Regions from separate parts of the Aeromicrobium sp. MLTX1 genome, predicted to be linked through region 1. Evidence: riboswitches for the same ligand, from Rfam matches in the RefSeq annotation. Region 1 holds a riboswitch; the other holds the start of a gene.
The links. Region 1 has a riboswitch for cobalamin ahead of ACK99Q_RS12680 (VWA domain-containing protein). Riboswitches for the same ligand answer to the same signal wherever they lie in the genome.
Positions count from the first base shown of each region.

Region 2: linked by a shared signal. The riboswitch ahead of ACK99Q_RS02465 (energy-coupling factor transporter transmembrane component T) and the one ahead of ACK99Q_RS12680 (VWA domain-containing protein) in region 1 are both predicted to bind cobalamin.

Region 1 covers NZ_JBKFDN010000002.1:437,080-447,349, reverse strand. Annotated here, with positions in the region: gene cobA (uroporphyrinogen-III C-methyltransferase) at 1-700, opposite strand, end outside; gene ACK99Q_RS12690 (cobyrinate a,c-diamide synthase) at 904-3,321, opposite strand; gene cobO (cob(I)yrinic acid a,c-diamide adenosyltransferase) at 3,318-3,932, opposite strand; gene ACK99Q_RS12680 (VWA domain-containing protein) at 3,934-5,940, opposite strand; cobalamin riboswitch at 5,987-6,133, opposite strand; gene cbiE (precorrin-6y C5,15-methyltransferase (decarboxylating) subunit CbiE) at 6,204-7,409, shown strand; gene cobM (precorrin-4 C(11)-methyltransferase) at 7,406-8,161, shown strand; gene ACK99Q_RS12665 (precorrin-2 C(20)-methyltransferase) at 8,310-9,812, opposite strand; gene ACK99Q_RS12660 (precorrin-8X methylmutase) at 9,809-10,270, opposite strand, start outside.
Region 2 covers NZ_JBKFDN010000001.1:510,699-528,562, reverse strand. Annotated here, with positions in the region: gene ACK99Q_RS02475 (hypothetical protein) at 1-1,367, shown strand, start outside; gene ACK99Q_RS02470 (hypothetical protein) at 1,364-2,221, shown strand; cobalamin riboswitch at 2,229-2,365, shown strand; gene ACK99Q_RS02465 (energy-coupling factor transporter transmembrane component T) at 2,439-3,584, shown strand; gene ACK99Q_RS02460 (ABC transporter ATP-binding protein) at 3,581-5,182, shown strand; gene ACK99Q_RS02455 (ECF transporter S component) at 5,179-5,991, shown strand; gene ACK99Q_RS02450 (hypothetical protein) at 5,988-6,626, shown strand; gene ACK99Q_RS02445 (ROK family protein) at 6,715-7,881, opposite strand; gene ACK99Q_RS02440 (sugar ABC transporter ATP-binding protein) at 7,975-9,495, shown strand; gene ACK99Q_RS02435 (ABC transporter permease) at 9,492-10,502, shown strand; gene ACK99Q_RS02430 (ABC transporter permease) at 10,499-11,569, shown strand; gene ACK99Q_RS02425 (substrate-binding domain-containing protein) at 11,644-12,753, shown strand; gene ACK99Q_RS02420 (sugar phosphate isomerase/epimerase family protein) at 12,819-13,682, shown strand; gene ACK99Q_RS02415 (Gfo/Idh/MocA family protein) at 13,682-14,806, shown strand; gene ACK99Q_RS02410 (sugar phosphate isomerase/epimerase family protein) at 14,824-15,825, shown strand; gene ACK99Q_RS02405 (bifunctional adenosylcobinamide kinase/adenosylcobinamide-phosphate guanylyltransferase) at 15,860-16,390, shown strand; gene ACK99Q_RS02400 (DNA-3-methyladenine glycosylase I) at 16,525-17,127, opposite strand; gene ACK99Q_RS02395 (adenosylcobinamide-GDP ribazoletransferase) at 17,124-17,864, opposite strand, start outside.

The DNA.
Region 1 (10,270 bases):
TCGCGGCGTCGGACGCCGCCTTCGCGAGGGTCGTGCGCAGGCTGCGCTGGCCGGCCAGGCTGGCGTCCGCGACGAGCGCGCACGGCGTGCCGCCGTCGAGTCCCGCGTCCATCAGCGCCTCGGTGATGGCGGGCAGCGTCCGCACGCCCATCAGGACGACGAGCGTGGTGCCCGAGCGCGCGAGCGCCGCGTAGTCGATCGTCGAGTCGGGATGGCCCGGCGGCACGTGACCGGAGATCACCGTGAAGCCCTGCACGAGTCCGCGGTGCGTCACCGGCACCCCGGCGAGCTCGGGTGCTGCGACGCTCGACGTGACGCCGGGGATGACCGTCGTGGCGATGCCGGCGGCGGCGCAGGCCTGGACCTCCTCGAAGCCTCGTCCGAAGACGTACGAGTCGCCGCCCTTGAGCCGCACGACGTGGCGTCCGGCGGTGGCGCGCTCGACGAGGACCCGGTTGATCTCGTCCTGGCTGGTCGACCGGCCGAACGGGATCTTGGAGACGTCGACGACCTCGGCATGCGCGGGCGCCCAGGCGAGGGCCTCCCAGGGAGCCAGCCGGTCGGCCACCACGACGTCGGCGGTCTCGATGGCGGCGCGTCCCGCGACCGTGACGAGGCCGGGATCGCCGGGGCCTGCGCCGACGAGGGTGACGCGACCGGTGGTCGCGCCGTCGGACGTGCGGGCGACGGGCCTCGGCACGTGACGGACGACGAGGTCGAAGGCGTCCTCGTCGACGTGGTCGCGCGTCCAGCGCAGGTGGCCGCGCTGCGCCAGGTCCTCGAGGGCGGTGCAGACGTCGGCGGCACGCACCGTGACGGACGCGCCGTCGCCGATCAGGCTCGCGACGGTGGGGACGGCGTGCTCGGCGCCCTCGAGGACGAGGACGGACAGGCCGGTGGCGTTCAGCTGCATGCGGTGTGGACTCCCCACGTGGTGAGCAGGTGGCGGGTGACGGAGGGCTCGCGGACGGCGAGGCGCACCCAGCCGTCGTCGAGGCCTGGGAACGTGTCGGCGCGGCGGACGGCGATCCCCGCATCGCGCAGGCGCGCGTGGACGCCCGTCCCGGCGCGCGCCAGGACGAACGGCGCGGACGAGGCCGCGGTGGGCACGCCGAGCTCGGCCAGCCCGTCGACGAGGACACGACGGTGCACCTCCACCTGGCGGGCGCGTCCGTGGGTCTCGGGCAGCGCCTCCGGTCCCGTGGTGGCCACGACGGCGTGCAGGGCGGGCGTGCTGACCGACCACGGGGCCTGCTGGGCCTTCAGGTCGGCGACGACGGCGGGGTCCCCGACCACGTAGCCGGCCCGGATCCCCGGCATCGACCAGAGCTTGGTGAGGCTGCGCACGACCAGCAGGCCGGGGACGCGGTGTGCGGCCAGGCTCTGCGTCTCGCCCGGGACGAAGTCCATGAACGCCTCGTCGACCACGACGACGCGACCCGGCCGGCACAGCGCGCGCAGGACGGGGGCCGGGTGGAGGCGTCCGGTCGGGTTCGTGGGATTGCCCACGACGACGAGGTCGGCGTCCTCGGGCACGGCGTCGGGCACGAGGGCGAAGTCGTCCTCGGCACGGCACACGACGTGCGTGACGTCGTGCCCCGCGGAGCGCAGCGCCACGTCGGGTTCGGTGAACTGGGGATGGACCACGACGGGTCGACGCCACGGGCGGGCGCGGGCCATCAGCAGGAAGGCCTCGGCGGCACCGGCCGTGACGAGCACGTCCTCGACCTCGCGGCCGTGACGGCGGGCGACGGCCGCGTGGGCCGCGGTCGCGTCGGGGTAGGACGTGGAGGCGGCGACGCCCTCGGCGAGGGCACGCTCGAGCCAGTCCGGTCGGGGGAGCCGGCTGACGTTGACGGCGAGGTCGACCAGGCCGTCGCCCAGCTCGGCGTCGCCGTGGTGTCGCAGCGGGTCGACGAGCCGCTCGGTCGTCGAGGTCTTCTGCGCCGGCGCGTCGACCGGTACGGCGCCGGCGTGAGGGCTCGCGACCGACACGGCCTCGGCGAACGACTGGGCCAGCCGCGGGTGGCCGGCCCAGTGCAGGTGCAGGTACGAGGCGCTGAGGGTCGGTCCGGCGAACCCGACGGCGCGCCCGTCGACCGACCAGGCCGGGCGGTCGCCGTGCACGGGCGTCACGGTCGTGCGGTGGAACTCGTGCGCCGTCGCCTCGGTGCCGGCGGCGCCGAGCAGCTGGTCGCCGTGCAGCGTGGGGCGGCGGTACGACAGGGTGAGCCGCGGCGTCATGACGGCGTCCGCGTCGAGCGCGCCCACCATCGGGTGGCCGTCCACCGAGCGGCAGAGGTAGAGCAGGCCGGCGCACTCGGCCACCGTCGGCACGCCGTCCAGGACCGCCGCGCGCAGGTCCTCGCGCAGGCTCGCGTTCGCGCTGAGCGCGGCGGCGTGCACCTCGGGGAAGCCGCCGCCGAGGTAGATCCCGCGCGTGCCGTCGGGCAGCCGGCGGTCGTGGGCCGGGTCGAACGGGACGACCGTGCAGCCGGCGGCCTCCAGCAGCTCGGTGGTCTCGGCGTACCGGAACGTGAAGGCACGACCGGCCGCGACGGCGACCACGGGGGAGTCCTCGGCGACCCGCGTGACGTGGTCCGCGGGACTCCACGGGTCCTCGGTCAGCGGGGGAGCCGTGCGCGCGACGTCGAGGATCGCGTCGAGGTCGAGGCCCGCCGTCACCTGCTCGGCGAGGAGGTCGAGCGCGGCCGCGGCCTCGTCACGCTCGGCGGCCGGCACCAGCCCGAGGTGGCGCGAGGGTGCGCTGACGCCCTGGTCGCGCCCCAGCACGCCGAGCACGGGGACGCCCGTGCGCTCGACGGCCCGCACGACCTCGGTGGCGTGCCGCGGCGAGCCCGCCTTGTTGAGCACGACGCCGGCGATGGTCACGCCCGGCTCGAACGTGGCCATCCCGTGGACCACCGCGCCGATGCTGCGCGACGCGTGCGAGACGTCGACGACCAGGACGACCGGCGTGCGGGTCAGCGCGGCGACGTGGGCCGAGGAGGCGAAACCGTCCCCGCCGATCTGGCCGTCGAACAGACCCATCACGCCCTCGACCACGGCGAGGTCGGCACCCCGCGCCCCGTGGAGCAGCAGCGGGACCATGAGCGACGGGTCGGTCAGGTGCGGGTCGAGGTTGCGGCCCGGACGACCGGTCGCGAGCGCGTGGTAGCCGGGGTCGATGTAGTCGGGGCCCACCTTGTGACCGGAGACGACGTGCCCGCGGGCGGCGAGCGCGGCCATCAGGCCGGTCGCGATCGTCGTCTTGCCGTGCCCCGACGCCGGAGCTGCCACGAGGACCCGTGGCAGGGTCACCACTCGATGCCCCGCTGACCCTTCTGGCCCACGTCCATGGGGTGCTTCACGTGGGTCATCTCGGTGACGAGGTCGGCGACCTCCACGAGTCGGGGGTCGGCGCGGCGTCCGGTGACGACGACGTGCTGGCTGCCGGGGCGGTTCGCGAGCGTCTCGACGACGTCGTCGACGTCCACCCAGCCCCACTGCATCGGGTAGGTGAACTCGTCGAGCACGTAGAGGCGGTGGCGCTCGGCCAGGATACGGCGCTTGACCTCGGCCCAGCCCTCGGCGGCGTCGGCGGCGTGGTCGGCCTCGGTGCCGCCCTTGCGGCTCCATGACCAGCCCGAGCCCATCTTGTGCCACTCGACCGGACCGCCCTCGCCGGTCTCCTCGTGCAGCCGGGCGAGGCGCTCGAGCACGGTCTGCTCGCCGATGCGCCACTTCGCGGACTTCACGAACTGGAAGACGCCGATGTCCCAGCCCTGGTTCCAGCCGCGGATGGCGAGGCCGAACGCGGCGGTCGACTTCCCCTTGCCGTTGCCGGTGTGGACCATGAGCAACGGGCGGTTGCGGCGCTGGCGGGTGGTGAGGCCGTCGTCGGGGACGACCAGGGGCTGACCCTGCGGCATGTCAGGCCACCCCCTCGCGCGGAGCGGTGGCGGCGTGGACGACGCCGGTGAGGCCGTCGGCCGTGACCTCGCCCAGCGGCACGTGCTCGGCCCGGAGGTGGGTGGCGAGCTCGAAGCCCAGGCCGAGGCGGAAGCGCCCGGACTCGCAGTCCACGACGACGCTCTGGATCCCGGCCGCGGCGACGTGGCGCGCGGCGTGATGGGCTCGTGCCAGGGCGTCCGGCCCGGACGTGGCACGCCCGTCCGTGACGACCACGAGCAGCGGGCGGCGGGACGGGTCGCGCAGCGCTTCCCGGCGGACGACCTCGGCGGCCCGGTGCAGTCCTTCGGCCAATGGCGTGCGGCCACCGGCGGGCAGGTCCGCGAGGCGCCGGGACGCCACCTCGACCGACCCCGTGGGCGGCAGGACGATCTCGGCGTCGTGCTGGCGGAACGTCACGAGGCCGACCTTGTCGCGGCGGCGGTACGCGTCCAGCAGCAGCGACAGCACCGCGGTCTTGACCTGCTCCATCCGGCGGCGCGCGGCCATCGAGCCGGAGGCGTCGACGCACAGCAGCACGAGGTTCGACTCCTGGCCGACGGTCTCGGCGCGGCGCAGGTCCGAGACGTCGAGCGCGAGCCCCCGGCCGTCGGCCAGTCCGCGCCGGGCGACCTGGTGCGGTGCCGCGGCGGTGATCGTCGCCGGCAGGTGCAGGCGACCGGTGGACCCGCCGTCGTGACGGACGCCGGCGACGCGGCCCTGCGCGGTGCGGGCCCGCGAACGGCGGCCCGACTGGCCCTCGCCCGTGCCGCGCACGACGAGGAGTCGGGCCCGGCTGGGCTCGCCCGCGGACGCGACCGATCCGGCACCGGCCGGGGCGGGACGGCGCTCGTCCTCGGGCGAGTCGGAGGGCTCCTGCGAAGGAGTCTCGGGCGGGGTGCCGTCGGGCGGCGAGTCGTCCGAGCCACCGTCGCCACCGGGACCGTCGTCGTCCGGTCCGTCCGGGCCGGGGTCGGGCTCGTCGGAGCCGAGCAGGTCGTCGAGCCGGTCCTCGTCGAGGCCGGGCTCGTCGAACGGGTTGCGGCGGCGCCGGTGCGGCAGCGCGAGACGAGCGGCGACGCGGACGTCCTCGCGGGTGACGTGCGTGCGGCCCTGCCACGCCGCGTGGGCCGCGGCCGTGCGGGCGGTCACGAGGTCGGCGCGCAGCCCGTCCACGTCGAACGCGGCGCAGATCTCGGCGATCGTGGTGAGGGTCTCGTCGTCGAGGAGGACGTCGCGGACGCGTGCCTGGGCGTCGGCGAGACGCGTGCGCAGCAGGTCCTGCTCGGCGGACCAGCGGCCGGCGAAGCCCTCGGGATCGGCGTCGAACGCGAGCCGGCGGCGGACCACCTCGACCCGCAGGGCCGGATCGCGCGGCGCGGCCACCTCGACCGTGAGGCCGAACCGGTCGAGCAGCTGCGGGCGGAGCTCGCCCTCCTCGGGGTTCATGGTGCCGATCAGCACGAATCGCGAGGCGTGCTCGGCGGAGACCCCGTCGCGCTCGACGCTGACGCGGCCGGTGGCGGCGGCGTCCAGCAGCAGGTCGACGAGGTGGTCGTGCAGCAGGTTGACCTCGTCGACGTAGAGCAGGCCGCGGTGGGCGCGCGCGAGCAGGCCGGGCTCGAGCTCGACGCGTCCGTCCCGCAGCGCCGAGTCGAGCTTGAGCGAGCCGGTGACCCGGTCGTCGCTCGCGCCCACGGGCAGCTCGACGAGCCGGACCGGGCGCTCGACGACCGGCGTCGCGGCGCCGAACGGGCCGTCGGGCGAGACCGCGTCGGGGTCCGTGGGATCGACCGAGAACCGGTCGCCCTCGTAGGCGCGCACGGCAGGGAGGACCTCGGCGAGGGCGCGGACCGTGGTGGTCTTGGCGGTGCCCTTCTCCCCGCGGACCAGGACGCCGCCGATGAGCGGGTCGATCGCGACCAGGGTGAGGGCGAGGGTCATGTCGTCGGAGCCGACGACGGCACAAAACGGATACTGCGCTGGCATGTAGGGCTCCCGCTCGATCTGCCAAGTCGGTCCGGGACGCGGATTGCGCCCCGGGTCGGATCGAGGCCGGTCTTCGGACTTCCCAGGTCTGTGCCTGAGTCACCGCAGCGGGCCCTGTGCCGGATTCTCACCGGCTTCCCAGATTCTCCCCGTGGCCAAACGGCCGTGGGGCACCTCGAACCTTCGCGATCACCCTAGACGCATCCGTCGCGCCCCGGGCAGGGGGCCCGGTGGCCGGGACGACCGGGCTAGGGTCCTCGACCATGAGCGTGCACGTGACCGTGGTCGGCATCGGTGCCGACGGCTGGGACGGACTGCCGGCCTCGTCGAGGGCGTTCGTGGAGGGCGCGCGGACGCTACTCGGCGGCGCCAGGCACCTCGACGACGTGCCTGTGGTTCCGGGGCAGGAGCGTCGAGCGTGGCCGTCGCCGCTGCGCGAGGGACTGCCCGATCTCGTGGCGTCGGCGGAGGGTCCCGTGGTCGCGCTCGCGTCCGGCGACCCGCTGGTCTCGGGCATCGGCACGACGCTGATCGAGCTGCTCGGGACCGACCACGTGACGATCGTGCCGGCGGTGTCGTCGGTGGCGCTGGCGCGCGCCCGGATGGGCTGGCGCGCGGAGTCGGTGGGCGTCGTGAGCGTCGTCGGGCGGGACGTGCGGCTGGTCGTCCCCGCCCTGTCCGCGCACCGTCGTCTGCTGGTGCTGTCGAGCGACGAGTCGAGCCCCGCGGCCGTCGCATCGCTGCTGACCGACCTCGGGTGGGGCGCCTCGCGCCTCGTCGTGCTGGGGAGCCTCGGCGGTGCGGACGAGTGCCGGATCGAGGGCACGGCCGACGCGTGGCACGAGACGTCGCCGCGCCTGAACGTGCTGGCCGTGGAGGTCCGCGGCACCGGACCCGGCTGGGCCGTCGGCGGTGTGCTGCCCGACGACGCCTTCGAGCACGCCGGCCAGATCACGAAGCGCGACGTGCGCGCCAGTGCCCTCGCCCGGCTCGCGCCCGCGCCCGGCCAGCTGCTGTGGGACGTCGGCGCCGGCAGCGGCTCGATCGGCGTCGAGTGGATGCGCGCGTGGCCCAGCGCCCGGGCGATCGCGATCGAGTCACGCGCCGACCGGGCGACCTTCGTCCGCCGGAACGCGGACGCTCACGGCGTCCCGGGCCTCGAGGTCGTGGAGGGCGACGCGCCGGGCGCGCTGACCGGCCTCGAGCGGCCGGACGCGGTCTTCGTCGGCGGTGGCGCGACGGTCGACGGGGTCCTGGACGCCTGCTGGACGGCGCTGCGGCCCGGTGGCCGGCTCGTCGTCCACGCCGTGACGGCCGAGACCGAGGCCGTCCTGCTCGATCGGTACCGTCGTCACGGCGGCGAGCTCGTCCGCCTCCACGTCGAGCGTGCCGAGCCGCTCGGCACCTTCACCGGCTGGACGCCCGCCCGTGCCGTCAGTCAGTGGTCCATCGTCAAGGGAGACTCATGACCGTCCACTTCGTCGGCGCCGGACCCGGCGCGGCCGACCTGCTGACCCTGCGTGCCGTGCGGCTGCTGGAGCGGGCCGACGTGGTCCTGTACGCCGGCACCTACCTCGACGCCGAGGTCCTCGTTCACTGTCGCGACGGCGCCCGGCTGGTCGACACGCAGCACCTCGACCTCGACGAGATCACCGCGGAGCTGGTCGATGCCCACGGCGAGGGGCTCGAGGTGGTGCGGCTGTGCTCGGGCGACCCGTCGCTGTACTCGGCCGTCCACGAGCAGGCGCGCCGGCTGGACGCGGCCTCGGTGGCGTGGGACGTCACGCCGGGCGTGCCCGCCTACGCCGCCGCCGCCGCGATCGTCGGCGCCGAGCTCACCGTGCCCGAGCTGGCACAGTCCGTCGTCCTGACCCGCACCCAGGCACGCTCCACGCAGATGCCCGCGGGCGAGCAGCTCGCGGCGTTCGCCGCGACCGGGGCGACCCTCGCCCTGCACCTGGGGATCACGCGCACGCGCGAGCTCGCCGCCGAGCTGGCCGGGCACTACGGTGCCGACTGCGCCGTCGCGGTGGTGTCGAAGGCCACCCAGCCCGACGAGCTCGTACTGCGCGGCACGCTCGCGGACATCGCCGACCAGGTCGAGGCGGCCGGACTGCGCCAGGCCGCGGTGATCCTCGTCGGGCCGGCACTGGCTCCCGACGTCCGGGGCGGCGAGTCGTTCCTCTACGCGGCCAGCCGCGAGCATCGCCTGCGCCCCTAGGAGCACCTCTGCTGGGGCAGCGGTGAGCGAGCAACCGCATCCGGGCCTCGTAGGGTTGCCAGCTCACCGGTCACGCGGGCGGCTGGGGCGGCGGTGACTGAGCAACCTCATGGAGACCTCGTGGGGTTGCCAGCTCACCGCTCACCCGTCATTCCACGAAGCGCGGGCTCCACACGCGGCCGGTCGGCGTGACCCGCGTGGACGACGCGCCGATCAGCAGCAGGCACTTCATGTCGACGGTCTCGGGATCGAGGTCGCCGAGGGTGGTGACCACCAAGCTCTCCTCGGCACGGCCGACGTCGCGTCCGACGACCACCACGGTGTCGGGCGACTTGTGCTCCAGCAGCACCGCCTGCGCCTGCGCCACCTGCTCGGTGCGCGAGCGCGACCGCGGGTTGTAGAGCGCGAGGACGAGGTCGGCCGCGGCGACCGCGCGGAGCCGCTGCTCGACGACCTCCCACGGCTTGAGCCGGTCGGAGAGGCTCATGACGGCGAAGTCCGCGCCGATGGGCGCTCCGGCGCGTGCGGCGACGGCCTGGACGGCCGAGATGCCGGGAACGACGCGCACGGCGACGTCGGCGTACCGCGGGTCCTCCGCGGCCTCGAAGACGGCCGACGCCATGCCGAAGATGCCGGCGTCACCGCCCGACACGACGGCCACGCGCTCGCCGGCCAGCGCCAGCTCGAGGGCGTCACGAGCGCGGTCGACCTCCACCGTGTTGCCCGACGCGTGACGCACGAGGCCGGCCCGCTGAGGGACGCGCTCGACGTAGGGGCCGTAGCCGACGACGTGCCCCACCTCGGCCAGGACCTGGGTGGCCTCGGGCGACAGCCACGCGTCCGGCCCGGGGCCCAGCCCCACGACGACGACCTCGGCGTCCAGGGCGGGCGCGACCGCCTCGGGCGCCGGGCTCTCGTAGCGGGCGACTCCGGGGCGGGTGTCGCCCGGAACGAGCACGATCGAGAAGTACGGCACGGTCTCGGGGTCGACGTCGGCCACGGGGAGCACGCGCTCGGCCTCCATCGAGGCGCGCTCGACGTACCAGGATCCCTCGATGCGGCCGGCCTGCTCGAGCGCGGAGCGCACCTTCGCGAACGTTCGGCCGAGCTTCATGATCACGGCGCCGTCGGTGTCGGCGAGGCGCCGGGCCAGCTCGGGCTCCGGCAGCGTCCCGGGCAGGACGGTCAGCACGTCGGTCTGGCGCACGAGCGGCAGCGCGGTGGTCGCGGTCGCGGCCGCGAAGGCCGGAACCCCGGCGACGACGTGCGTCTCGAACGCGTCGCTCAGCCGGTCGTGCAGGTACATGAACGAGCCGTAGAGCATCGGGTCGCCCTCGGCCAGGACGACGACGTCGCGGCCGGCGGCGAGGTGCTCGCGGACCCGACGCTCGCAGTCGGCGTAGAAGTCGGCCATGGCGCCGGCGTACCCGCCGGGATGGTCGCTGACCTGCGTCGTGACGGGGTAGACCAGCGCCTCCTCGGTGACGCCCGGGCGCAGCAGGCCGGCGGCGATGCGGCGCGCGTTCGACTGCTTGCCGACGCCCTGGTGGTAGGCCACGACGTCGGCGGCCTCGATGAGGCGGGCGGCCTTGAGGGTGATCAACTCGGGGTCGCCGGGGCCCACGCCGACGCCGTACAGCCGGCCGGTCACTCGCGCTCCTGGGCGAGCGCGTTGAGGGCCGAGGCGGCCATGGCGGAGCCGCCGCGGCGCCCGGTGACGACGAGGTACGGGACGTCGAGTCCAGGCACGTCGGAGGCGAGGTCGATCAGCGCCTGCTTCGACTCGGCCGCGCCGATGAACCCCACGGGCGTGCCGATGATCGCGGCGGGACGCGGGGCACCGTCCCGCAGCAGCTCGAGCAGGTGGAACAGGGCCGTCGGGGCGTTGCCGAACGCCACGACGGCGCCCTCGAGGTGCTCGGTCCACAGCGAGACCGCGGCGGCCGAGCGCGTGGTCGACCAGGCCCGGGCGAGGTCGGGGACCCGCTCGTCGCGCAGCAGGCACCGGACGTCGTTGTCGCGGGGGAGCCGGGCGCGCGTGACGCCCGAGGCCACCATGTGCGCGTCGGTGAGGATCGGCGCGCCCGACTCGAGCGCCGAGCGGGCGGC
Region 2 (17,864 bases), on a different contig from region 1:
ACGACCAGTGGGACTACGACGACTTCGGGCTGACCCTCGACGTGCTGGCCGCGCTGCGCGCGCTCGACGTCCAGCCGGCCGCTCAGCAGCAGGTCCTCGCCGCCGTGACGTCGCGCGTGGACGAGTACGTCGAGTCCACGTGGGAGGGCGTCACGACGTTCTACCCCGGCTCGGCGGGCAAGCTCGCGCTCGCGGTCGACGCCGCCGGCGGCGACGTGACCTCGGTCGGCGGCCGTGACCTGGTGGCCGACATCGAGGCCGCGACGAACGACGCGACCGGCGAGTCCGCCGACACCTACGGCCTGTTCGGCCAGACCTTCGCCACTCGTGGCCTGATCGCGGGCGACAGCGACGAGGCCGCCACGTCGGTCGGCTACGTGGCCGCGCAGCAGTGCGAGAACGGCACCTTCCGCCAGGTGCTGACCGCGCCGTGCCCCGAGGTGCCCGAGATCGACACCACGACGGCGGCGCTGCACACCCTCCTCGAGGCGCGCGCCGCCGGCATCACGGTCGACGCCGCAGTCGTCGACCGCACCGTCGCCGCGATCGTCGCGGCGCAGGCCGCCGACGGCTCCTTCGTCGGCAACGGCGTCGCGAACACGAACTCCACGGGCCTCGCCGCGACCGCGCTCGCCCGTGCGGGCCGCACCACCGAGGCCGCGAAGGCCGCGGCGTACGTCGCGCGCCACCAGGTCACCGAGGCCACGGGCGGCAAGCTCGCGTCCGAGCGCGGCGCGGTCGCCTACGACGGAGCCGCGCTGGCCGCCGGCCGTGAGGACGGCATCGACGAGTTCGCGATCGACCAGTGGATCCGCGCCTCGGCGCAGGCCGCGCCGGCCCTCGCGCTGCTCTCCGCTCCGAAGGCCGCCGTGTCGGTGCCGAAGTACGTCCGCTCGGGCAGCACCCTGAAGGTCACCGCCAGCGGCCTGGCCGCCGGCTGGGGCAGCACGGCCCGCGTCTCGGGCGGCAGCTCCGACCGCGCCGTCGTGCCCGCCGGGGGTCGCGCCACGTTCGCGCTGCGCGCCCCGAAGGGCACCGCGAAGCGCGCGGTCGTCATCGGCGACGCCACGGGTCGCGCCGTCGCCACCTCCTCGGTGCAGGTCCTGGCCGCCAAGAAGCTGCGCGTGTCCTCGAAGTCGAAGGTGCGCCGCGCCAAGGTGCAGAAGGTCGTCGTCCGCGGCCTCGTCGCCGGGGAGCCGGTGCGCGTCTACTACCGCGGCAAGCTCGTCAAGCGCGGCGTCGCGTCGAAGTCCGGCAGCTACACGTACCGCCTCAAGGTCGGCAAGAAGGTCGGCACCGCGAAGGTGATCGTCCGCGGCGCCTACGCCGAGCGCAACGGCGTGCGGGTGTTCCGGGTCGTGAAGTGAGCCGACTCGTCCATCGCCTCCTGGCGGCGACCCTCCTCGGGGTCGCCGCCGGGCCGGCGGCGCTCAGCGCCCCCGCGCACGCCGCCGCGTGCACCGGCGGCAAGGGCGTCACGGTCGTCGTCGGGTCGAGCGTCGGCTGCGACGCCGACGGCGGTGGACGCGCGGCGAGCAACTTCGCCGACGCGGGGCACCAGCTGACCTTCGCGTCGCGCGCCCCCGGCTTCGTGTGCCGGGTCGACGGCGCGCCCGCCTCGGACCCGTGCCTCGAGGCGTCCCCCGTGGACGCCTACTGGGGCCTGTTCTGGTCGGACGGGACGAGCGGCAGCTGGACCTACTCGAGCCTGGGCGTCAGCGCGCTCAAGGTGCCGCAGGGCGGGTCGGTCGCGTTCGTGTTCCAGGACTCCTCGTCGCGGACGTGGCCCTCGGTCAAGCCCCCGGTGGCGGCGCCCGAGCCCACCCGCGCGACCTCGCGCCCCACGTCCGCCAGCCCGAAGCCGGGCTCGAAGGAGCAGGGGTCGAAGGCGTCGACTCCGAAGCGGTCGACGCCTTCGACGCGAGCCGGGGGCCCGGCCTCCTCGGCTCCCTCGGCCACGGCGAGCGCGTCGGCCGGCGCGACCCCGTCCGCCTCGACGCCGACGCCGTCGACGAGCGCCTCCACCGCCACCCCGAGCGCGTCGGCTCCCTCGGCCTCGGCCGGGACGGACGACGACGTCGCGGGCGCGCCCGCGGTGCAGCCGACGGCCGCCGAGGGGTCGGGATCGACCTCGGGCGCCGCCCTGGCGACAGCGGCCGCCGTGGTCGTCGTGCTGGGGGCCGCGGGAGGAGTCGTCTGGTACCGCCGCCGGGCGGGCTGAGGGCTCGGTGCGAGTAGACTCCTGACGTTGGACCAACGTCCGGCGCAGGGGAAACCGGTGCGATTCCGGTGCTGTGCCGCAACCGTCAGCCCCGCCCGTCCGGGTGGTGCGAGCCGGGAACCCGCGCCGGGACGCCGCCACCAGATGTTGTCGAGCAGCGACGGGTGGGCGAACCGCCCCTCGTGGACCTCGCCCCCACCCGTGGGGAGGGGACCGGATGACCGCCGTCGTCGACCCCGCCCCCACCCGCCCGCCGGCCGCCACCGGACGCGCCCGGCGCGAGCTGCATCCCGGCGCCTGGTGGCTGTGGGCGCTGGGGCTCGCGGCCGGTGCCTCGTTCACCCTCAATCCGTTCCTGCTGCTGGTCACGGTCGCGATCGCGGCGCTCGTCGTGGCGGCGTGCCGTGGTGACGCGCCGTGGGCCCTGTCGTTCCGGTACTACCTGTACTTCGGCGTCGTCATCGTGGTCATGCGCGTCGTCTTCCGGATCCTGCTCGGCGGCGGCTCGGCCCCGGGCGATCCCGTCCTGTTCGCGCTGCCCGAGATCCCCCTGCCCGAGGTGGCTCGCGGCATCCAGCTGCTCGGCGACGTCACGGTCAACGAGGTCCTCGTCGGCCTGTACGACGGCATGCGGCTGGCCACGCTCGTGATCTGCGTCGGCGCCGCGAACTCCCTGGCCAACCCGAAGCGTCTGCTCGCCTCGGCCCCGCCGGCCCTCTACGAGGTCGGCGCCGCGCTGGTCGTCGCGGTCTCGGTCTTCCCCCAGCTGGCCGAGAGCGTGCGCCGGGTCAACCGCGCCCGCAAGCTGCGCGGCGACGCCAGCCGCGGCACCGGCGCGATGCACCGCATCGTCATCCCCGTGCTGGAGGACGCCCTCGACCGGTCGATGACGCTCGCCGCGGGCATGGACGCGCGCGGCTACGGCCGCAGCGGCACCGCCTCGCAGCGCGACCGGTTCGCCACCGGCGTGCTCATGCTCGTGGGCCTGTTCGGGCTGAGCGTCGGCACGTACGGCTACCTCGACGGCACCGCGCCGCGGATCCTGTCGTACCCGATGCTCGCGCTCGGCCTCGTGTTCGCCGTGCTGGCGCTGCGGTCGGCCGGCCGCCGCGTGCAGCGCACCCGCTACCGCCCGCAGCGGTGGCACGTGGCGGAGTACCTCACCGCGGGCTCGGGCCTCGCCGTGGCGGTCGGACTCAAGCTGCTGTCCACCGAGCAGATCGCCGTGATCTACCCGAGCGTGCCGGGTTGGCCGCCCGTGAGCGTCCTGTCGCTGGCCGTCGTGGCGATCGGGATCCTGCCCGTCTTCGTCGCGCCGCAGGCCCCCTCCGCCCACGACCACGTCGGAGGTGACGACGCGTGATCGGCTTCCACGACGTCTCGTTCTGGTACGAGGGCGCCACGCGGCCCACCCTGCGCGACGTCACCCTCGAGGTCGAGGAGGGCGAGCTCGTCCTCGTCTCGGGCCGCACCGGCTCGGGGAAGTCCACGCTGCTCGGCATGCTCAACGGGCTGGTGCCGCACTTCACCGGCGGCACCCTCGCCGGCGACATCCACGTCGACGGCGCCTCGATCCTCGGGCGGCCGCCGCGCGAGCTGGCGCACCTGGTCGGCTACGTCGCCCAGGACCCGGTCTCGGGCTTCGTCGCCGACGTGGTCGAGGAGGAGCTGGCCTACGGGATGGAGCACCTCGGGCTCGATCCGCAGACGATGCGCCGACGCGTGGAGGAGACGCTCGACCTGCTCGGCATCGCCGACCTGCGCCGCCGCTCGGTGCGCTCGCTGTCCGGAGGCCAGCAGCAGCGCGTCGCGATCGGCTCGGTGCTGACGATGCACCCGCGGGTCCTCGTGCTCGACGAGCCGACCTCGGCCCTCGACCCCACCGCGGCCGAGGACGTGCTCGCCACGATCGCGCGCCTCGTCGACGACCTCGCGCTCACCGTCGTCGTCGCCGAGCACCGCATGGAGCGGGTCGTCCCGTTCGCCGACCGCCTGGCCGTGGTCGAGGACGGTCGCGTCCGGATCGGCGAGACCGCCGACCTGCTGGTCGACGCGCCCGTCGCGCCGCCGCTGGTCCACCTCGGCCGGCTCGCCGACTGGCAGCCGCTGCCGCTCTCGGTGCGCGAGGCCCGGCGCCGGGTCAAGCCACTCGCCGCGCGCCTCGGGCCGCCGCCCGTGCACGTGCCGTTCGAGCGCCCGCCGGCGCTGCGGGCGCGCGGGATCACCGTGCAGTACGGCCGCTTCACCGCGGTCGACGACGTCGACCTACAGGTCGGCCACGGCGAGGTCGTCGCGCTGATGGGCCGCAACGGCTCGGGCAAGAGCTCCCTGCTGTGGGCCGTCCAGGGCACGGGCGACCGCGTGGACGGCGTGGTCGACGTCGACGGCGTCGATCCCGGCGCCGTGCGGGCGTCCGAGGCGCGCATGCTCGTCGGCCTCGTGCCGCAGACCGCCGCCGACCTGCTCTACCTCGAGACCGTCGACCGCGAGTGCGCCGCCGCCGACGACCAGTCCGGCGTTGCGACGGGCACGTGCCGCGCGCTGCTCGAGCGTCTCGCCCCGGGCATCCCCGGCGACCGCCACCCGCGCGACCTGTCCGAGGGTCAGAAGCTCGCGCTCGTGCTGGCCATCGTGCTCACCGCGCAGCCCGCGGTGGTCGCGCTCGACGAGCCCACGCGCGGCCTGGACTACCCCGGCAAGGCCGCGCTGGCGGCGATCCTGCACGACCTCGCCGCCGAGGGACGGGGTGTGATCGTCTCGAGCCACGACGTCGAGTTCGTCGCCTCGGTCGCCGACACCGTGGTGGTGATGGCCGAGGGCGAGGTCGTCTCCCGGGGCCCGGTCCGGTCGGTGCTGGCCGAGTCGCCCGCGTTCGCCCCGCAGGTCTCCAAGGTGCTCGGCCGCGACTGGCTCACCGTGGACGAGGTCGCCGCCGCGCTGCCGTCGGAGGTGGTTCGGTGACCTCGCCGCGGCACACCGCCGTCCCGATCACGCCGCGGTCGGCCCTCGTGCTGGCGGCCGCCAGCGTCGCGGGCCTGATCATGCTGCTGTGGCCGTTGATCTTCACGCCGGCCGAGGGTCAGACGCGCGTCGACCAGCCGTTCATCTTCATGGCGCTGATGCCCGTGGTCGTGCTCGTCGTCGTCGCCGAGCTCTCCGAGGGCGGTCTCGACTCGAAGGCGCTCGCGATGCTGGGCGTCCTCAGCGCGATCAACGCGGCGGTCCGGCCGCTGGGCGCGGGCGTCGCCGGCGTCGAGCCGATCTTCTTCCTGCTGATCCTCGGCGGGCGCGTGTTCGGGCCGGGCTTCGGCTTCGTCCTGGGCTGCACGAGCCTGTTCGCGTCGGCGCTGCTGACCTCCGGCGTGGGTCCGTGGCTGCCGTTCCAGATGCTCTGCGCCGCCTGGGTCGGCATGGGCGCGGGCCTGCTGCCGCGACGAGTGTCGGGCCGCTCCGAGATCGCGGTGCTGGCCGCCTACACGGTGGTCGCGGCGTTCGCGTACGGGCTGCTGATGAACCTGTCCTCGTGGCCGTTCACCCTGGGCATCGCGATCCCCGGCGCCGAGGACTCCCTCGCGATGGTGCCCGGCGACCCCGTGCTGGAGAATCTCCAGCGCTTCCTCGTCTTCACCCTGCTCACCTCGTTCTGGGGCTGGGACCTCGGCCGCGCGATCACGAACGCGCTGCTGGTCGTGTTCCTGGGCCCCGCCGTCCTGGCCACGCTGCGGCGCGCCGCCCGGCGTGCCCGCTACCTCTCCAAGGAGTCCACATGAAGAGCCTGCTCGCCCGCCTCGCCGCGGCCACCCTGCTGTCGACCGGCGTGATCGCGCTGCCGACGGCGGCGTCGGCCGAGGACCACGGGTCCTGCGACGCGGCCTCGGACGTCCCGGTGGTGCTGGAGTTCGGCACGCTCGACGGCGAGGACCGCGTGCTCTGCGCGAAGGACGCCGCCGGCGACACCGGCCTCGAGGTGCTCGATGCCGTGGGCGTCGAGACCGAGGAGACCACCGCCGCGATGCCGATGGTGTGCCGCATCGAGGGCCAGCCGACGCCCGAGCAGGAGAAGTGCGGCAACGCGCTCAACGGCCCCGGCTACTGGGCGTTCCTCGTGGCGAAGGAGGACCAGGACTGGGGCTACGCCTCGGTGGGCCTGCAGGAGTACGAGGTCGCCGAGGGCGACTTCATCGCGCTGAAGTACCACCTGATGGCCGACGGCGAGACCGTCGAGGTCGACGCCCCGGCGAGCGCCGACACGCGCGCCGCCGCCGAGGTCGCCGACCACGACCACGCCGCGGACTCCGAGGTCGACGACACCCCGCTCGCGGCCGTCGCCCTGCCGATCGCCATCGCCGCCGCGCTGCTCGTCGCCGTCGCCGCCTTCGTCGTCGGCCGCCGGCGCCGCGGCTGACCCGCCCGTCCCGAGATGTGCTCCGATTTCTACCTTTCAGGCAGGTTGAAACGTCGAAATTGGAGCAAATCTCGGTGATGCGGGGGACTCAGTCGGCGGCGGCCAGCAGCTCGGCGCTGGCCTGCTCGATCGCCTCGGGGGAAAGGGCGTGGCCGATCGCCATCGCCGCGGCGCCGAGGACGCCGGACTGCTCGCCGCTGACCGACGGCACGATCCTCAGGTGCTCGGTGGCCAGCGGCAGCGACCGGCGATAGACCTCCTCGCGGATGCCGGCGATCAGGTGCTCGCCCGCCTCGGCCAGCGCACCGCCGATCACCACGACCGACGGGTTGATGAAGTTCACGATCATCGCGAGGACGTCGCCGATGTCGCGGCCCGCCTGGCGGACGGCCTGGATGGCCTCGAGGTCGCCGGCGCGGACGAGCTCGACCACGTCGGTCGCCTCGGTGACCCCCGGCCGTCCGAGCTCGCGCGCGATCGCCGGACCGGCCGCGAGCGCCTCGAGGCAGCCGACGTTGCCGCAGCGGCACACCACGTCGCTGCCGCGCGACACCCGGATGTGCCCGATGTCGCCCGCGGTGCCCTGCCCCCCGCGCTGGAGCTCGCCGCCGGCGATGATGCCCGCGCCGATGCCGGTGGACACCTTGATGAGGATGAGGTCGTCGATCTCGGGGAACTGGGTGTCCTGCTCGCCCAGCGCCATGATGTTCACGTCGTTGTCGATCAGCACGGGCACCTCGAACGAGCCGCGGACGAACTGCGGAACGTCGAAGCGGTCCCAGCCGGGCATGATCGGCGGGTTGATCGCGCGCCCCGTGGAGTGCTCGACGGGTCCCGGCAGGCCGATGCCGATGCCGGCGAGGTCGCTCAGCGGACGCTCGGTCTCCAGCAGCAGCCGCTCGATCGTGGCGGTGACCCAGGTCAGCACGGGCACGGGGCCGTCGGCGATGTCGAGGTCCTGGCGCTCCTGGGCCAGCACGGTGCCGGACAGGTCGACGATCGCGGCACGGGCGTGACGGGCGCCGAGGTCGATCGCGGCGACCACGCGCGCGGCGGTGTTGACCGCGAGCAGTGACGGGGGACGACCGCCGGTGGAGCTCCGACCGCCGTAGGGGGTGATGAGCCCGAGGCGCAGCAGCAGGTCCACGCGGGACGCGACGGTGGAGCGGGCCAGGCCCGTCGACTCCGCCAGCTCCGCGCGGGTCATGGGCCGACCCTCGCGCTGGAGCAGGGCGAACACGTCGCTGGTCTTCACGGTGGTGATTCAACCACTCCGTCTTTTGAACGTCCAGCGCACAACTTCTGCCGACTTCTCGACAGAAGTGGAGATCTGTGTCACAGTGCAGTTGTGAACGACGCTGTCCTGAACGAGCGGGGGACCCCGCCGGTGCTGCGCGTTCGCGCCGTGACGAAGTCCTTCGTCGGCAACCCGGTGCTGCACGGCGTGGACCTCGACCTGGTCCCCGGCGAGGTCCACGGACTCGTGGGTGAGAACGGCGCCGGCAAGTCGACCCTCATGAAGATCCTCGCGGGCGTGCATCCCGCGGACTCGGGGTCGGTCGAGCTGGGTGGCGAGCCCGTCGCGTTCACCCATCCCGTCCAGGCGCAGCGCGCCGGGCTCGCCACCGTCTTCCAGGAGTTCAACCTGCTGCCCGAGCGGACGATCGCCGAGAACATCTACCTCGGCCGCGAGCCGCGCCGTCGCGGACTCGTGGACACCCGCGGGATGGAGCGCCAGGCCGGGGAGCTGCTCCGGGGCCTGGGCATCGAGGGCCTGCGCCCGTCGCGCCGGGTCCGCTCCCTCTCGGTCGCCGAGCAGCAGATCGTCGAGATCGCGAAGGCCGTCAGCTTCGACGCCCGCGTGATCCAGATGGACGAGCCCACGGCCGCGCTGGCCGACCACGAGGTCGAGCTGCTCTACCGCATCGTGCGCGAGCTGACCTCGCGCGGCGTCGCCATCGTCTACGTCTCGCACCGCCTGCGCGAGGTCCTCGACCTGTGCGACAACGTCACGGTCCTCAAGGACGGCCGCCAGGTCGACACGCGCCCCGCCGCCGAGCTCGACGAGGCGACCCTCGTGCGCCTCATGGTGGGCCGCCCCATGGACTCGTTCTTCCCCGATCCGGTCCCCGGCACCACCGTCGGCGAGCCGCGGCTGGAGCTGCGCGGCGCCGGCAACGGCTACGTCGACGGCATCGACCTGACCCTGCGCGGCGGCGAGATCGTCGGCATCGCCGGACTCCAGGGCTCGGGTCGCACCGAGCTGCTCGAGGCGATCTTCGGCATCGAGCCGCTCACCCGCGGCGAGGTCGCGATCGACGGCACCGTCACGCCGATCGGCTCGCCGCGCCGCGCGATCCGCTCGGGCCTGGCGCTGGTGACCGAGGACCGCAAGGCCACCGGCCTGGCGCTGCACCAGTCGCTGCTCGACAACGCGCTGGGCGTCGTCCGCGCCGTCTTCCCCCGCCGTACCGACGCGGTCCGCCGCGACGTCCCCGACCTCTTCGGCTCGCTCTCGGTCTCGGCGCGCTCGCTCAGCCAGGAGGCCCAGCTGCTCTCCGGAGGCAACCAGCAGAAGGTCGTGCTGGCGCGCTGGCTCGCCACCGACCCGCGCGTCGTGCTGCTCGACGAGCCCACCCGCGGCATCGACGTCGGCGCGAAGCACGCGATCTACGAGGTCATGCGCAGCCTCGCCGCCCGCGGCGTCGCGGTGCTCATGGTCTCCAGCGAGCTGCCCGAGGTGATCGGCATGTCCGACCGCGTGCTGGTGATGCGCGACGGCCGGCTGGCGGGGGAGCGGCCCGGAGGCTCCGACGAGGAGTCGATCCTGTCGCTCGCCGCCGGCCTCGACGAGGAGGTGGCCTCATGAGGGCTCGGCTCGCTGCACTCGACTCCACGATGATCGTGTGGATCGTCCTGCTGATCTCGGTGGTCGTCGGCTCGATCATCACCGCGATCGAGGGACGCAACTTCTTCAGCGTCGGCAACATCGACAACGTCCTGACGACGATGACGATCCTGGGCCTGATCGCGATCGGCCAGACCCTCGTGATCCTGGCGGGCTCGCTCGACCTGTCGGTGCCGTTCGTGGTCAGCCTCTCCAGCGTGATGGCGGGCGGGATCATGGCCGGCCAGACCTCGAACATCGTGCTGGGCGTGGTCGCGGCGCTGGCCGTCGCGGTCGTGTTCGGCCTCGTGAACGGCCTCATCGTCAGCCTGCTGAACGTGCACGGCTTCATCGCGACGCTCGGCACGGGCCTCGTCGTCTCGGGCTACCTCGGCTCGAACTACCAGGGCAGCCACGGCTCGGCGCCGTACGCCTTCCGGCTGCTCGACGCGACCCGCATCGGACCGGTGCCGGTGGCCACGCTCATCATGCTCGCGTGCGCGGGCCTGGCCGTCCTGATGCTGCGCCGCACCCGACTGGGGCACCACCTCTACGCCGTGGGCGGCAACGCCGACGTGGCGCGCATGTCGGGCGTGCGGACCCAGGTGCCGATCATCGCGGCGCACGTCATCTGCTCGGTGACCGCGGCGCTCGCCGGCCTGCTGCTGCTCGCCCGCCTCGGCGTCGGCCAGCCGACGGTCGGCTCGCAGGGCGGCTACGACCTCATGTCGATCGCGGCCGTCGTCCTCGGCGGCACGCTGCTCGCGGGCGGCAAGGGCAGCATCGTCGGCACGATCGCCGGCGTCGGCATCTTCGCCGTCCTCGACAACGTCATGGGCGTCATGGAGCTCAACCCGTTCCTCAAGGACGTCGTGCGCGGCATCGTCATCGTCGTCGCGGTGGCCGTCTACGCGCGCCGAGAGATCGACCGGAGGCCCGAGCGCTTCGGGTCCGCCGCTCCCGCCCCGACCACGGAGGTGGCCCGATGACCACGCGCGTGCTGCCCGTCCACGAGACCAGCTTCGGACGCCGGTCCCTCGCGGCCCTGGCCACCCCCGGCGGCGGCGTCTTCCTGCTCGTGATCGCCCTGCTCCTCGCGATCTTCGTGTCGAACCCGAGCTTCGCCGACGGCAACACGCTGATCCGGTTCGCCGGACGCACGGCGCCGATCGCCATCGCCGCGATGGGGCAGTACTTCGTCATCGTCAGCGGGGAGTTCGACCTGTCGATGGGCGCGGTCATCGCGGCCCAGGTGGTGCTCGCGGGCAACGTCATCGGCCAGGACGAGGCGAACATCGTCCCCGGCCTCTTCCTGATGTTCGCCGTCGGCGCGCTGATCGGGCTCGTCAACGGCCTGGCCACGACGCTGCTGCGGGTGCCGAGCTTCATCGTGACGCTCGGCATGATGCTGTCGCTGACCGGACTCGTCCGCTACGTCACCGGCGGCGCCGCCACCGGCAACCCGTCCGACCGCTTCCGCGAGATCGGCCGCGGCGGCATCCAGGACGTGCCGCTCGTCGGGACGATCCCGTACCCGCTGCTCGTGCTCATCGCCGCGGCCGCGTTCGCGGTGTGGCTCATGCGCCGGCCCTTCGGCCGCACCCTCATCGCCGCCGGCGACAACCCCGACGCCGCGCGCTACTCGGGCACGCCGCTGTGGTGGACCAAGACGCGCGCGTTCATGATCTCGTCGCTGTCCGCCACCGTCGCGGGCATCCTGCTGGTCGGCTACGCCGGCGTCCACCCGTCGGTCGGCTCGGGCTACGAGTTCGCCGCGATCACCGCGGTCGTCCTCGGCGGCGTCGTCCTCGGCGGCGGCCGCGGCTGGGTGCTCTCGGCGGCCGCGGGCGCCTTCGCCCTCGAGCTGCTCTTCGTGCTGCTGACCAGCCTCGGCATCGAGTCCACGTGGCGCGACACCGTGCAGGGACTCATCATCATCGCGGCGGTCGCCCTGGCCGGCCGCGCGTGGCAGGGCGCGGTCCGCCGGCGACCCTCCGTGACTTCTCCACCCACCCCACCCCAGCCCGCGACGGGCGATACGACAGGAGAGAACTGATGCGAGCATCGATGAGAGGGGTACTCGTGTCGGCCGCGGCCGTCCTGGTACTCGCTGCCTGTAGCACGGACGACGTGTCCGACGCGGGCGACGACGACTCGGGTTCGAAGGACACCGAGTGGTTCGTGCAGGCGGACTTCGACCGCCAGAACGAGCAGCGCAGCGCGACGTTCGAGGGAGACGCCGCGACGCCGTGGCTCCAGTACATCGACGGTGACATGACGGACACGTCGAAGTTCAAGTCCGAGGGCGCCAAGAAGGTCTGCTTCGCCAACGCCTCGATCAGCAACCCGTGGCGCCAGACCGGCTGGATCACGATGCAGCAGCAGCTGAAGGTGCTCCAGGACGAGGGCGTCGTCTCGCAGATGGAGACCCGCGACGCGCAGGACTCCGACGACACGCAGATCGCGGACATCGACTACTTCATCAAGGAGGGCAACTGCGACGCCTTCATCATCTCGCCGAACTCGACCGCGGCCATGACGCCGGCCGTCGAGCGCGCGTGTGAGACGGGCAAGCCGGTCGTCGTGTTCGACCGTGGCGTCGACACCGACTGCGCCACGTCGTTCATCCACCCGATCGGTGGCTACGCGTGGGGCATCGACACGGCCGAGTTCCTGGTCGACAACCTCGAGAAGGGCGACAAGGTCGTCGCGCTGCGCATCCTGCCCGGCGTCGACGTCCTGGAGACCCGCTGGGCCGCCGCCGAGAAGATCTTCGAGGAGAACGACATCGAGGCCGACGACCAGTTCACGGACGCCGACCCGACGAAGATCAAGCAGATCATCACCGACGCGATCAACTCCGACGACATCAAGGGCGTCTGGATGGACGCCGGCGACGGCGCGGTCGCGGCGATCGAGGCCTTCGAGGACGCCGGCAAGGACTACCCGGTCATGACCGGTGAGGACGAGATGAGCTTCCTGCGCAAGTGGGAGGAGACCGGCCTGACCGGACTCGCGCCGGTCTACTCGAACTTCCAGTGGCGCACCCCGCTGCTGGCGGTGCAGAAGATCTTCGCGGGCGAGGAGGTGCCGACCGAGTGGGTGCTGCCCCAGTCGCCGATCACCGAGGACGACCGCGCGGACTACCTGAAGGCGAACGACGGCATGCCCGACGGGCACTACGCCAAGTTCGGCGGCGAGGACCTCCCGGGCTTCCCGCAGGCCTGGCAGGACCGCTGACCGTGACCGGGTGGCGGCGACCCGCCGCCACCCGGCCCACCCCGTCCCTCTCGACAGGAGCTCTTGTGCGCAGCATCGGCATCAACACGTGGGTCTGGCAGTCCCCGCTCACCGACGCCACGGTGGAGGCCCGCCTGGAGCACGTCGCGGCGCTCGGCTTCGACGCGGTCGAGCTCCCGCTCGAGGGACTCGGCGACCTGACGCCGGACGTCGTCGGGCCGGTGCTGGAGCGCACCGGGCTGGTGCCGCTCGTCGTCGGGGCCATGGCGCCCGGGCGCGACCTCGTCGAGGCCGACGGCGCGGCGGTCGCGGCGACGCAGGACTACCTGCGTGGCTGCGTCGACCTCGCCTCCGGCATCGGGGCCGCCGCTGTCTGCGGACCGTTCTACGCGGCCACCGGCCGCACGTGGCGGATGACCCCGGACGAGCGCCGGGCCGCCTACGCGCAGTGGCGCGAGCACCTCGCGCCGGTCGTGGAGCACGCGGCCGAGCGCGGCGTGCGGATCGGCATCGAGCCGCTCAACCGCTACGAGACCTCGCTCGTCAACACCGTGGCCCAGGCGCTCGAGGGACTCGACGGCCTGCTCGGCCCGTCGCTGGGCCTCGCCCTGGACACCTATCACCTGAACATCGAGGAGCGGTCCAGTGCGGATGCGGTTCGCACGGCCGGCGAGCACCTCGTGCACGTCCAGGTCTGCGGCAGCGACCGCGGTGCACCCGGAGGCGACCAGACCGACTGGCCGGCCCTGATCGCCGCCCTCGACGAGGTCGGGCACACCGGCCCGCTCGTCATCGAGAGCTTCACGGCCGAGAACGCCTCCATCGCGACGGCCGCCTCGATCTGGCGTCCCCTCGCCCCCACGCAGGACGACCTCGCCCGCGACGGCCTCGCGTTCCTGCGCGACCTGACCCGGACGGAGGCGGCGTGATGAGCGCGCGCGAGCTGCGGGTGGCCGTCATCGGCTACTCCTTCATGGGCCGGGCCCACTCCAACGCCTGGCGCAACGTGGGCGCCTTCCACCCCGGCCTCCCCGCGGTGGCCCAGCAGGTCCTCGTCGGTCGCGACGAGTCCGCCGTGCGCGGCGCCGCCCACCAGCTGGGCTGGCGCGAGTGGGCCACCGACTGGCGCGACGTGGTGGCCCGCGACGACGTGGACGTCGTCGACGTCTGCACCCCCGGCCACCTGCACCACGAGATCGCGCTGGCCGCCCTGCGCGCCGGCAAGCACGTCGTGGTCGAGAAGCCGCTCACGAACACGATCGAGCAGTCCGTCGAGCTCGTCGCCGCGGCGCAGGAGGCACGATCGCGCGGGGTGCGCTCGATGGTGGGGTTCAACTACCGCTGCGTGCCCGCGCTGGCGCTCGCCCGCGAGGTCATCGCGGAGGGCCGGATCGGCGAGGTGCGCCAGGTCCGCGCGTCCTACCTCCAGGACTGGCTCGTCGACCCGGACGCGCCGATGACGTGGCGGCTGCGCAAGGAGCAGGCCGGGTCCGGCGTGCTGGGCGACCTCGGCTCGCACGTCGTCGACCAGGTCCGCTTCCTGCTCGACGACGAGATCGAGAGCGCCTCGGGCCGCCTCGAGACCTTCGTCGGGTCGCGCCCCGGTCCCGCCGGCCCGGAGGACGTGACCGTCGACGACGCCGCGTGGGCGCTGCTCGGCACCGGCCGTGGCGCCGTGGTCAGCCTCGAGGTCAGCCGGATGGCCGCGGGCCGCAAGAACGCGCTGCAGATCGAGGTCTACGGCTCCCGAGGCTCGGTGGCCTTCGACCTCGAGCGCCTCAACGAGCTGTGGGTCGACACCGGCCAGGGCCGCACGCGCGTCCTCGTGACCGAGCCCGACCACCCGCACCTGGCCGCCTGGTGGCCGCCGGGCCACGTGCTGGGATGGGACCACACGTTCACGACGCAGGCCGCCGGGTTCCTGTCCGCGATCGGCGCGGGCGTCGACCCCACGCCGTCGTTCGAGGACGGGCTCGCCGTCCAGCGGGTGCTCGACGCGATCGAGCGCAGCGCCGTGGCGGGCCGCGGCGCCGTCGAGCTCGCGCGATCCTGATCATCGAAGGAGACACCATGGGCAAGCGCTTCACCCTCTTCACGGGCCAGTGGGCCGACCTCACCCTCGAGGAGGTCGCGGAGCTCGCGGCGCGCTGGGGGTACGACGGTCTCGAGATCGCCGTGTCGGGCGAGCACCTCGACGCCTGGCGCTGGGACGACGACGAGTACGTCGAGGGGCGCCTGGAGATCCTGCGCCGCCACGGCCTCGGCTGCTGGGCGATCTCGAACCACCTGAAGGGCCAGGCGGTGTGCGACGACCCGATCGACGACCGGCATCGCTCGATCGTGGGCCCGCGCGTGTGGGGCGACGGCGATCCCGAGGGCGTGCGCCGCCGGGCCGCCGAGGAGATGCAGCACACCGCACGCCTCGCGCAGCGGATGGGCGTCGACGTGGTGGTGGGCTTCACCGGCTCGTCGATCTGGCAGTACGTGGCGATGTTCCCGCCGGTCCCCGCCGAGCGCATCGCGGCCGGCTACCAGGACTTCGCCGACCGCTGGAACCCGATCCTCGACGTCTTCGACGAGTGCGGCGTGCGGTTCGCGCACGAGGTGCACCCGTCCGAGATCGCCTACGACCACTGGTCGACCGTGCGGGCGCTGGAGGCGATCGGCCACCGCGAGGCGTTCGGCCTCAACTGGGACCCCAGCCACATGGTGTGGCAGGGGATCGACACCGTCGCGTTCATCAGCGACTTCGCCGACCGGATCTACCACGTGGACTGCAAGGACATCCGGATGCGGATGGGCGGCGGCCGCAACGGCATCCTCTCCTCGCACCTGCCGTGGGGCGACCAGCGCCGCGGCTGGGACTTCGTCTCCACGGGTCGCGGCGACGTGCCGTGGGAGGACGCGTTCCGCGCACTCGCCCGCATCGGCTACGACGGCCCGATCTCGGTGGAGTGGGAGGACGCGGGCATGGACCGCCTCCGCGGCGCCCCGGAGGCGCTGGAGTTCCTCAAGCGCTTCGACTTCGAGCCGCCGACCGCCTCGTTCGACTCCGTGTTCGATCAGGGCTGACCGTCGCGGCACCGGACGGGACTAGGCTGCGAGGGTGAGGACCCTCATCACCGGAGGCGTGCGCTCGGGCAAGTCGTTCCATGCCGAGTCGCTCGTCGTCGCGGCCCCCGACGTCACGTACATCGCCCCCGGTCCGGCCCCCGATCCGGAGTTCGACCCCGACTGGGCGGCCCGGGTCGAGGCGCACCGCAGCCGGCGTCCCGCCCACTGGAAGACGGTCGAGACCGCCGACCTCGAGCGCGCGATCGCGATGACCGACGACACGGTGATCATCGACTGCCTCGGCACGTGGGTGACCGCCCTGGTCAGCGAGCTCGACGGCTGGGACCAGACCCTCGACGACTGGGAGCCCGAGTTCTGGCTGCGCGTCGAGCGCGCCGCGCAGGCCATGGCCGCGCACGGGGAGGACGTCGTCGTGGTGACGAACGAGGTCGGCTGGGGCGTCGTGCCCGAGCACCGCTCCGGTCGCCTCTTCCGCGACCTCCTCGGCAAGGTCAACCAGCGCTTCGCGATGGACTGCGACGAGGTCCTGCTCGTCGTCGCGGGCCGCGTCCTGCGCCTCTGACCCGCGCCGGCTCCGCCCGCGCCCGCCCGCGCCCGCCCGCTCTCCACTCTTGGAACGCGTTGAACGCTTTCGCGCGACGAAAGCGTTCAACGCGTTCCAAAAGTGGCCCGGGGTCGGCGCGCGTCGGGCCCCGCTCAGGCCGGAGGCGTGAAGGCGTCGCGCGCGGCGGCGACGCGGGCGCGCACGACGCAGTCGTGCGCGTGGTCGTTCACCAGGCCCATCGCCTGCATGAACGAGAACACCGTGGTCGGGCCGACGAACTTCCAGCCGCGCTTCTTGAGGTCCTTCGACAGCGCGATCGCCGTGGGCGAGGTGGTGAGCGACTGCGGCTCGGGGATCTCGGTGGGGTCGGGCTCGTGACGCCACACGAACGCGGCGAGCGAGCCCTCGGACTCGACCAGCTCCAGCGCGCGGGCGGCGTTGTTGATCGCGGCCTCGATCTTGCCGCGGTGCCGCACGATGTCGGCGTCGGCGAGCATCCGCAGGACGTCGGACTCGTCGAACCCGGCCACGGTGTCGAGGTCGAAGCCCGCGAACGCCGCGCGGAAGCTCTCGCGCTTGTCCAGGATCGTGCGCCACGAGAGCCCGGACTGGAACCCCTCGAGGCAGAACTTCTCGAACAGCCGCACGTCGTCGGCGACGGGGAAGCCCCACTCCGTGTCGTGGTACTCCACGAAGCCGGGCGCGCCGCCCGCCCAGTCGCAGCGAGGCTCGCCATCGGGGCCCAGGAAGGTCATGCGATCACCGCCGAGAATCCGATCAGGAGGACAGCGAGGGCGACCTCGACCGAGGCGCCCACCGCATCGCCGATGATGCCACCCAGGCGCCGCGAGACGTGGGCGACCAGCAGCAGGACCACGAGCAGCGCGGCCGCGACAGTGAACAGGCCCTGAATCGCCGAGGCGTCGGTGAGGCCCGTGACCGCGGCGCCGGCGACGGCGACCAGGAGCCAGACCGTGGTGAGCGCGAGCGGTCTCACGCTGCCGGCGAAGGTGGCGCCCATGCCGTCCTGGCGGGCGGCAGGCACCCCGCGGCGCAGGCCCGCGGTGGCGCCCGCGCGGGCGAGGCACCACAGCACGCCGACGGCCACGAAGCCTCGCTCCCAGCACACGATCAGCGTGCCGGCGGCGGCCGCCTGCGCGAGCAGCACCAGCACGAGGGTCGCCGCCCCGGCGGGTCCGACGTCGCCGAGCCGAGCGACGGTGAGCGCCCGCTCGCGGTCGTAGGAGGAGGCCAGCGCGTCCGCCGTGTCGGCGAGCCCGTCGAGGTGGAACCCGCGGGTCGCCCAGGCGCCGGCGCCGATCGCGAGCGCGCCGACGACGATCTGGTTGAGGCCGAGCTCGCGCCCGCCCCACGCGACGAGGGCCACGAGCACGCCCACGGGAACGACCGCGAGCGGCGCCACCGCCACCGCGATGCCGGCGGTGCGGCGGTCGACCTGCCGCGGCGGCGGCACGGGGAGGGCACTGAAGGT